Regions from separate parts of the Paenibacillus sp. FSL R5-0519 genome, predicted to be linked through region 1. Evidence: predicted binding sites of a transcription regulator. Region 1 holds the regulator's gene; each other region holds the start of a gene.
What was found. Region 1 encodes Rex, which represses fermentation and respiration genes when NADH is low (regulators of the CRP and FNR family bind a similar motif). Its sites were predicted from a motif close to TTGTGAAATATTTCACAA; they were not measured.
Positions count from the first base shown of each region.

Region 2: nirB (nitrite reductase large subunit NirB) is a predicted target of Rex. The motif match lies at 1,735-1,752, and genes of this name have one in related genera.
Region 3: pflB (formate C-acetyltransferase) is a predicted target of Rex. The motif match lies at 1,426-1,443, and genes of this name have one in related genera.

Region 1 covers NZ_CP150234.1:2,360,351-2,363,570, forward strand. The annotation lists gene dinG (ATP-dependent DNA helicase DinG) at 1-1,160, shown strand, start outside; gene MKY73_RS10855 (redox-sensing transcriptional repressor Rex) at 1,381-2,034, shown strand; gene MKY73_RS10860 (amidohydrolase) at 2,021-3,220, shown strand, end outside.
Region 2 covers NZ_CP150234.1:1,688,659-1,691,878, forward strand. The annotation lists gene nirB (nitrite reductase large subunit NirB) at 1-1,645, opposite strand, end outside; gene MKY73_RS07570 (metal-dependent hydrolase) at 1,922-2,629, shown strand; gene MKY73_RS07575 (hypothetical protein) at 2,854-3,177, opposite strand.
Region 3 covers NZ_CP150234.1:2,133,229-2,136,448, reverse strand. The annotation lists gene pflB (formate C-acetyltransferase) at 1-1,343, opposite strand, end outside; gene adhE (bifunctional acetaldehyde-CoA/alcohol dehydrogenase) at 2,039-3,220, opposite strand, start outside.

The sequences.
Region 1 (3,220 bases):
TGCGCCTCAAGGCATCTCAGAAACCAGCGAAATGGCAGGAGTTGCAGGATCTGGAGAACCAGATCTATGTGACTCTGGGCGATTTGGTTCGCAAAGGGGACAAATTGCTGCTTGAGGTGAAAGAGGATCAGGATGATTATCAATCGGATAGTCTGATTACGGACATTACAGGACTGCTGAAAGATCTGACCACATTGAAGGAGAATCTGCGATTCTTCATGCGTATGGATGATGCCAAAACGGTGTACTGGATGGAAGCCAGCGGTCAGTTCCGCAGTAAATCTCTTCAACTGTACGCCGTACCTGTCGATGTCAGTGCACAACTGAAGGATTTGTTCTTTGATAAAAAGAAAAGTGTTGTGCTTACATCGGCTACGCTCTCTGTAGATAAGTCATTCCAGTTCATGATTGAGCAGCTTGGCTTACAGGAAGCCTCTGAGAATAATCGGCTGTTAACGTCGATGCTGCCATCACCTTTTAATTATCGCGATCAGGCACTTCTAGTGATTCCGCGTGATTTCCCGAGTGTGAAAGGCAGTGTGGGTGATGCGCACTTTGTCAATATGCTGGTGCAATCACTCGCAGAGACCGCAATTGCCACTCGTGGCCGCATGATGGTTCTGTTTACTTCATACAAGATGCTGCGCCAGGTCTATGATCCGCTGAAAGAGGCACTGTCAGGTAACGACATTTCGTTGTTGGGCCAAGGTGTGGACAGTGGAAGCCGCTCCAAGTTGACTCGCAGGTTCCAGGAGGCCAAAGCCACGGTACTTCTGGGCACCAGCAGCTTCTGGGAGGGTGTAGATATCCCGGGAGAAGCACTGACCTGTCTCGCTATTGTGCGTTTGCCTTTCCAGCCGCCAAATCATCCGTTGGTTGAAGCCAAGAGTGAATTGCTCCAGGAGCAAAAGAAAAATCCATTCATGAAACTGTCTGTGCCGCAAGCGGTCATTCGTTTCAAGCAAGGATTTGGCCGATTGGTGCGAACAGCGAAGGACAGAGGTATTGTCATTGTTTATGATACACGTGTGATCGAAGCGTACTATGGCAAATTCTTTTTATATTCATTACCTGGTCCTAAAATGGAGCATATGCTCACGGAGCAGATGGTTCCACGAATTACCGAGTGGTTAGAAAAACCTTTTAATGAACAAGAATAATGGTTAATTTTGTTCGTATATCATTGCATGACACTATCGTTTGGCGTTAAACTTTATTAGATATTTCCGTATCCGATTAAAGCAGTTGCACGTAAGAACTTATAACCTAAATTACAAGGAGCATTCTGTATAAAATGTCACGCGTCTATCTTTGAGTTTATACAGAATGCTCATCTTTTCATCTATTATTTTATCGTGGCATTGGTAAGGGGGAGCAAGAATGAAATCGGATAAAATTTCGGAAGCGGTGGTACGACGTCTGCCTGTATACTTGCGCTATTTGAACGAGTTGCATCAGCGTGAGGTGGCTACTGTTTCTTCTCAAGAGCTTGGACAAAGGCTGGATCTGAATCCGGCCCAAATTCGAAAAGATCTGGCTTACTTCGGTGATTTTGGTCGAAAAGGGATCGGGTATGATGTATCCTATTTGATCGAGAAAATTCGTCACATTCTCAAAATTGATCAGCAAATTAATGTAGCTCTGGTAGGTGCGGGTAACCTGGGACAGGCCCTGTCCAACTACAACGCTTATCTGAAAGACAACATGAAGATTGTTGCTGTATTCGATGCATATGGACCGAAGATTGGTAGTCAAATCAACAGCTTGACGGTAAAACCAATGAATGAATTGACGGAAGCGGTTAAGACGGATAACATCCGCATCGGTATTATTACAGTTCCGGATACGGAAGCTCAAAATGTAGCCGATCAACTTATTGAATCGGGAATCGAAGCGATTCTTAATTTTGCACCAACCATTCTAAAAACACCGCCACATATCCGCATTCACCATGCTGACTTTACAACGGATCTGCTTAGTTTGGCCTATTACTTGGAGACTGGAAAGGACGACGAGGAAGATGACAACAAATAGATGGGTAATTCACAACGGCAAATTTGCCGTTAATGAAGGCACTACATGGAACGTGGTTCATGGATACATGGTTGTCGAGAATGACAAGATTGTGCATATTGGTGAGACATTGCCGGATGGAGACGAAAATTGTACCAAAGTGGATGGAAAAGGATTGTTCTTCCTGCCGGGTCTGATCAATACGCATGGTCATGCAGCGATGTCGTTGCTCAGAGGACACGGGGACGATCTTGCATTACAAGTATGGTTGCAGGAAAAAATGTGGCCGATGGAAGCAAAAATGACTTCTCAAGACGTATATTGGGGAACTTCGCTATCCGTGCTTGAAATGTTGAAAGGCGGAACTACAGCTTTCCTGGACATGTATGATCATATGGATCAGGTTGCCAAAGTTGTGGAACAATCCGGCGTTAGAGCAGCACTGGCACGTGGTGTAATCGGGCTGTGCTCGGAAGAAGAGCAATTGCGGAAGCTGGAGGAGTCGGCAGCGTTTGCGCGTGAGTGGAATGGACAGGCAGATGGTCGCATCACAACCGTAATCTCTCCACACGCACCATATACATGCCCTCCTGACTACATAGAGAAGCTTGTACAGGTCGCAAATGATCTTAACCTTCCTCTGCATACACATATGTCGGAAACGCTTCGTGAAGTGGAGCAGAACGTTACAGACTATGGACTGCGTCCTGTGGCACATCTGGAGAAACTGGGCTTTTTTTCCCGTCCATCCCTGGTTGCACATGCGGTGCATCTCAATGACGAAGAGATTGAAATTTTGGCCCGCCATGATGTGGCTGTATCCCATAACCCGGGAAGTAACCTGAAACTCGCTTCCGGCGTTGCGCGGGTGCCTGCGTTACTGAAAGCGGGAGTTACCGTGTCACTCGGAACCGACGGACCGGCAAGCAACAACAACCTGGATATGTTTGAAGAAATGAGACTGGCTGCATTGATCCACAAAGGTGTGTCTGGTGATCCGACTGCCGTGCCAGCGGGCGAAGCATTACTACTCGGAACTTCATATGGTGCTAAATCCATCTTCCTGAACAATACCGGAGCGCTTCAGGCAGGCATGAAGGCTGATTTCATCGCCCTGGACATTGAACAGGCACACTTCTACCCACATACAGACCTGATCTCACATACGATTTATTCAGCCTCTGCCAAAGATGTGGAGCATGTATGG
Region 2 (3,220 bases), 670 kb from region 1:
TGACAAAACGGGATTCCTTCTCATCTTCATGCGTGTCCGGTGCAATCATGCCAAGATAATAGTTGATTGCCGGGCGACATTTGGAACAACCCTCAGGCTGACTCCAGCCCAGTACATGCATGACCTCTTTGGTTGATTGCAATCCCTTTGCACGAATCTCGGCTACAATCTCATCCCGTCCCATGGAAGTACATCCGCATATTCCCTGTTTGGCTCCACTGCTGAAGCTGTCTCCAAGCACATATTGCAGAATCTGTTCCACAACAGGCTTACATCCACCGCAAGAGCGGGTTGCACCCGTACAGGCTTTGATTTCATCTACAGTAGTCAGGCCCTGGTTGGTAATGACATCAACAATCGTTCCTTTAGTGACCCCGTTACATCCGCAGACGATTTCGTCTTCCGGCATCGTTTCAACAGAGGTTGTTTTCTTATGACCGCCGCAACCTGTACCCATAAGTGAGCTATACAGTTCTTCAGTCATTTCAGTCTGATGTTTGATCAGTTTCTGCAATTCGGCAGAATCCGTAATGTCACCGAATAGAACGGCACCAACCATTTTATTATCGCGGAGCAGAATTTTTTTGTAGGTCCGTTTCCAGTCGTCTTTATGCGAAATGATGGTGTGCTCAGGACTGTCGATGAATTCACCAGTTGAAAAGACGTCCACACCCGAAATTTTCAATTTCGTTGATACTACAGAGCCTTCATACGGAGCGGTCTCCACACCGCAGATATGTTTCGCGAGAATCATGCCTTGCTCGAACAATGGGGCAACGAGGCCGTAACATACCCCTCGGTGCTCTGTACATTCCCCAACCGAATAGACATTCTCAAGGGAAGTCTGCATGTAGTCATTCACAACAATACCCCGGTTCACTTCCATACCGCTTTCACGGGCTACAGCTGTATTCGGTTTGATCCCTACAGCCATGACCACAAAGTCAACATTCAGTACGGAATCATCGGCAAAACGAATGCCTTCAACCCGTTCACCGCCAAGCAGTTCGGAAGTCTGTGCGCCCATTTTGAACCGCATTCCCTGACGCTCCAATTCGGCCTTTAACATGGCTGAAGCTTGCGGATCGAGCTGACGCTCCATCAGATCTTCCATCAGATGTACTACGGTAACCTCCATGCCAAGTTGTACCAGACCTTTGGCCGCTTCAAGACCCAGCAGTCCGCCCCCGATCACGGCCGCTCGTTTGTACTGTTTAGCAGCGTCGAGCATGACGTTACAATCGGCGATATCACGGAAACCAACGACACCTTCTTTGTCATGCCCCGGTACGGGGAGAATGAAGGAGTTGGAGCCTGTTGCAATGATAATTTTGTCATAAGGAAAGCGAGTTCCATCCTCTGTAATGACCTCAAGTGTATCCGAATCAATTCGGGCTACAGTTGTTCCAGTATGGAGAGTAATACCATAATCTTCATACCAGTGGAGATCATTCAGCACGATGTCATCCAGTGTTTTACTGCCTTCCAGTACATATGACAACATAATGCGATTGTAGTTAGGATAGTGCTCTGTGCCAAAAACGGTAATATCAAATCGCGTAGTTAATTTCAAAATTTGTTCGACGGTACTGATTCCTGCCATACCGTTACCAATGATAACGAGTTTCTCTTTTTTTCCGTTCATGTGTGTATGCCTCCTTGAATAGACGCTGTACATTACCTGCAATTTTAGTGGTTTATATTTGAAATTATACAAGGTGTTGACGACAAATTATGTGATTTAATTCACTAATAAAGATAGAAGAGTCATAAATTTAATAGTGTGAGCCCCATCACAGAAAGTGATATTTATTTTTATATAAATAAGAAATACGAACTATTGTTCTTGTTTTGGTTTCGTTGTACTATCAAAAGTGGGCTATGTATGTTCCCTATTTCTTCGAAAGGACGTTTTTGCATCATGATGGGAAGATCCCACCTGATTATCGGGACAGGCGTTTCGCTATCTGTACTTCAGTTGGCTGGTATGCCGGTGACTGCACCCGCAGTTACGGTTGCTCTGATTGGTTCGTTATTGCCTGACATCGATGAGCCGAATTCGCTGCTGGTATCCAGAGCCTTGCCTAACAGTCTGATCAGGTTTTTACAGACGATTCTGTTGCCCACAGCTGTCTTTGTGTACTTTTATGTTCATGCCAAACCATGGAACCTGCTGCTTGCAATCCTTATTGCGCTCGTGTCATTCCTGCCTTCGCGTTCACTTCGCAAAGTGTTGATGTTTGCTATTGGACTCGGTTTGGTGTTCTACGGACACGCATTTGCCCCGTGGAATCTGATTGCAGGTAGCCTGCTTATGCTGTGCACCACGCTAACGCATAGGGGATTAACGCATACCCTATACGGCACCGCGATATGGGGTGGTTTACTCTACAGTACAACCCAGCAGCAGGGACCAGAGATCTGGGTAGCGGGAGGCACAGCGTACGCGATGCACTTGTTGGCCGATTCATTAACCAATCGTGGCATTCGTCCGTTACCACCGCTCAAGTGGCGCATACGAGCCAACCTGATGAGTACAGGAACCAAACATGGAGCCGTTGTAGAGAATGTCTGCATTGTGCTCACACTCATTTTGGCGTGGTTTGCGTTCTCGCCATTATTTCTGTAATGACCAAATACCAGTCCTGTTTAAGGACTGGTATTTCTTTTTTGTTCTTTTACCTGTAAGCCATGAGAGGATTATGGGGGTCAACTCGTTGTTGGTGTGCTTGATAAACCGTCAAGATCAGAAGAGCCAAATGCAAATAAAACAACAAGAATAAGCACAATTAATAGCTCGGCAAATCCGATTCCGTCAAACTCGGACATGACATGCACCTCATTTCTTGGCAATTAAGAATTGATCCTCTGTTGAAATGCCTGTATAACATCATTAAGCGTCATATCGCCGCCAGTTTCATCCAGGAATTGTACCAGTTTGTCTGAATTGGAGGGTGTGACCTTTTGAAGTGTTTTATATTGACCAACCAATTCTACAACCAATGTAGCCTCACGAAACAACGTGACAGCATCCACTCTCAACTTTCCGCTCACCAATAGCGCTGCTACAATCAGTTCGAGATTTTTCCCTTTAAGGCTTCCATTAAGGAGGGTATTAGCAGCGTTTGGTTTTTTGTTAGAACCTTTATTTGATTTTCCGTTCCTTCCCACTGCCATAACAGGTCCCCCACTGGTTGGTGTTTGGTTATCGATCTTCCAT
Region 3 (3,220 bases), 230 kb from region 1:
CGGCCACCGTTGATCGCATACAGGAGAGCTTTGGCCAGGTTGGCACGAGCACCGAAGAATTGCATTTGTTTACCGATCTTCATCGCCGATACACAGCAAGCAATACCATAATCGTCTCCATAGATTGGACGCATCAGATCATCATTTTCGTACTGGATTGAACTGGTTTCAATGGATACTTTGCTGCAATAATCTTTGAAAGCTTCTGGAAGCTTCGTGGACCAGAGTACAGTCAGGTTCGGCTCTGGTGCAGGTCCCAGGTTGTGCAGGGTATGCAGGAAACGGAAGCTGTTTTTGGTTACACGTGTTTCACCATTTACAGACATACCACCGATGGACTCCGTCACCCATGTTGGGTCTCCACTGAACAATTCGTTGTAATCCGGTGTACGCAGGAATTTGACGATCCGCAGTTTCATTACGAAATGGTCAACGAGTTCCTGAGCCTGTTCTTCGGACAAGATGCCTTCTTGCAGATCACGCTCAATGTAGATATCCAGGAACGAAGATACACGTCCCAGAGACATCGCAGCACCGTTCTGCTCTTTGATGGCAGCGAGATAACCGAAGTACAACCATTGGAATGCTTCTTTTGCTGTTGTCGCTGGCAAGGAAATATCGAACCCGTGCATATCACCCAATTGCTTCAATTCTTGCAATGCACGAATCTGCTCAGACAATTCTTCCCGCAGACGAATGACATCTTCATCAATGACATCAACTTCGAGTGCGTTCAATTCGCCTTTTTTGTTACGGATCAGGAAGTCTACCCCGTACAAAGCTACACGACGATAGTCACCGATGATCCGGCCACGGCCATACGCATCTGGCAGTCCTGTAATAATCCCTGCTTTACGCGCTGCACGCATATCGGAAGTATAAGCATCGAATACACCTTGGTTATGTGTTTTGCGAATATTCGTAAATATATCAATGACGCCTTGAGGCAATTCGAAGCCATATGCTTCACATGCATCAATCATCATCCGGATTCCGCCTGTTGGTTGAATGGAACGTCTGAATGGAGCATCGGTCTGAACACCGACAATCTGCTCTTTGGACTGATCCAGATAACCTGGTTGGTGAGAAACAATTGTCGCTGGTGTGTTCACATCAACGTCAAGGACACCGCCGTTATCCCGTTCTTTTTTGGTCAGATCGGATACGATCTCCCACAATTCTTTGGTATTCTGGGTTGCACCCGCTAGAAATGCTTCATCACCGTAATACGGAGTCAAGTTGTGTGCCAGAAAATCATTCACATCTACGGATTTGGTCCATGTTCCTTTGGTAAAGTTTCTCCAGCCTGTTTGTTGTTTGACATCTTTTTCAATCACCGACATCTTAATCCCTCCACTAATTTGGATTTCTGGACACATAACATCTTGCTTCATTCGTAGCATTGTGTGCCCAGAGCCGCGATTAATGTGAATTGTTTCACATAAACCGGATCATGTTCTCTCTACTTGGGAACCGGAACCGCGGGATGAATGTTTTTCTTACATTTTCAGTATACGTCTTGGGGCTTTCATCATCTGTGATTTTTGTCACAAAGTCAGTGAACTAACTCACTCCACCTGCGCTGTGTCCCATTGAACACCTGTGGTAATTCACACTTGGTCACTCCGTGGAGAGAATAACCTTCCGATCACTGTTATCCCTGGATTTTTTTGATTCACCTTTTCGAAGGTGAAAATCCAGTGATAAAGGCGAGCGCTTCGCTTCTTCAGGTTTTTTCTCTCCCCTCCGTTATCGTGTGAATATCTGGTTCAAACAGCCACATCACGGATTCCGTGCCACCTCTTTTAGAACCTTTTGCTCCGTTGTACTTGGAGCAAAACAAATCTTCAAATCTTTTCTCGAAAAACGGACGCTACGCCTTCTCCGTTTTTCTGCCCACTTTCCCGTTTGCTCACTTACTTGTTTATCACCTCCTTTCCTCATTGTGTATTATTTCTGCGAATATACGGCAATCGGGGCTCCCCTCTCGGGGAACCCTGATCTTCTTGCCGTAAGGCACTCTCTTCATTCTGATGTGTTATTCAAACTTTCCGTAGAAAGCGTTGCGGTATACATCAGCCAGTTCAGTTACCAGCGGCAACTTCGGATTGGCGGTTGTACATTGGTCTTCGAAAGCACGGTCTGCCAGATAATCCACATGTGCTTCAAAGTCTTTGGCATCGAATCCGATTTCCTGGAACGATTCTTCAATGCCCAATGTTTTGTTCAGTTTGCGAATGGCATTGATGAGACTGGTTACGCCTTCTTCTGTCGTACGTGCAGGCAATCCCAGAATCCGGGCAATCTCGGCATACCGCTCATCCGCTACAAAGTGCGAATATTTCGGGAACGATGCAAATTTGGTCGGTTTTTTCGCGTTGTAACGAATAACGTGCGGCATCAGGATTGCATTGGTGCGTCCGTGTGCGGTGTGATACTGACCGCCCCATTTGTGCGCCAAGCTGTGGTTAATGCCCAGGAATGCATTGGCAAACGCCATACCGGCAATGGTGGAAGCATTATGCATTTTCTCACGCGCCAGTTTGTCACCTTGCAGTGCCGATTTCTCCAAGTATTGGAACACCAGTTGAATGGCTTTGATCGCGAGTCCATCCGTGTAATCATTCGCCATAACAGATACATAAGCTTCAATTGCGTGAGTCAGTACGTCCATACCTGTATCCGCAACGGCTGTTCTAGGCAGGGAGTATACGAACTCCGGATCGACAATGGCTACATCTGGTGTCAGCTCATAGTCGGCCAATGGATATTTGGTATTCCCTTGATTTTTATCTGTGATAACCGCGAACGATGTTACTTCAGAACCTGTACCGGATGTCGTTGGAATCGCTACAAATTTCGCTTTTACGCCGAGACGTGGATATTTGTAGATCCGTTTGCGGATATCCATGAATTTTTGTTTCAGATCGTTAAAGTCCGTGTCCGGATATTCATAGAACAACCACATCGCTTTCGCAGCATCCATCGGTGATCCACCGCCGAGTGCAATAATGCAGTCTGGTTGGAAGCGGCGCATCATTTCGGTTCCGCGATCTACCGTTGTTGTGGATGGGTCTGGCTCTACATCGGAGAATACTTCGATCGCTACTGGCATTTGACGTTGACGCAGATAGTGTTCAACCTTTTCCACATATCCCAGTTTCACCATCATGGCATCCGTGATTATTGCGACACGTGTGATGTCAGGCATTTTGGCAAG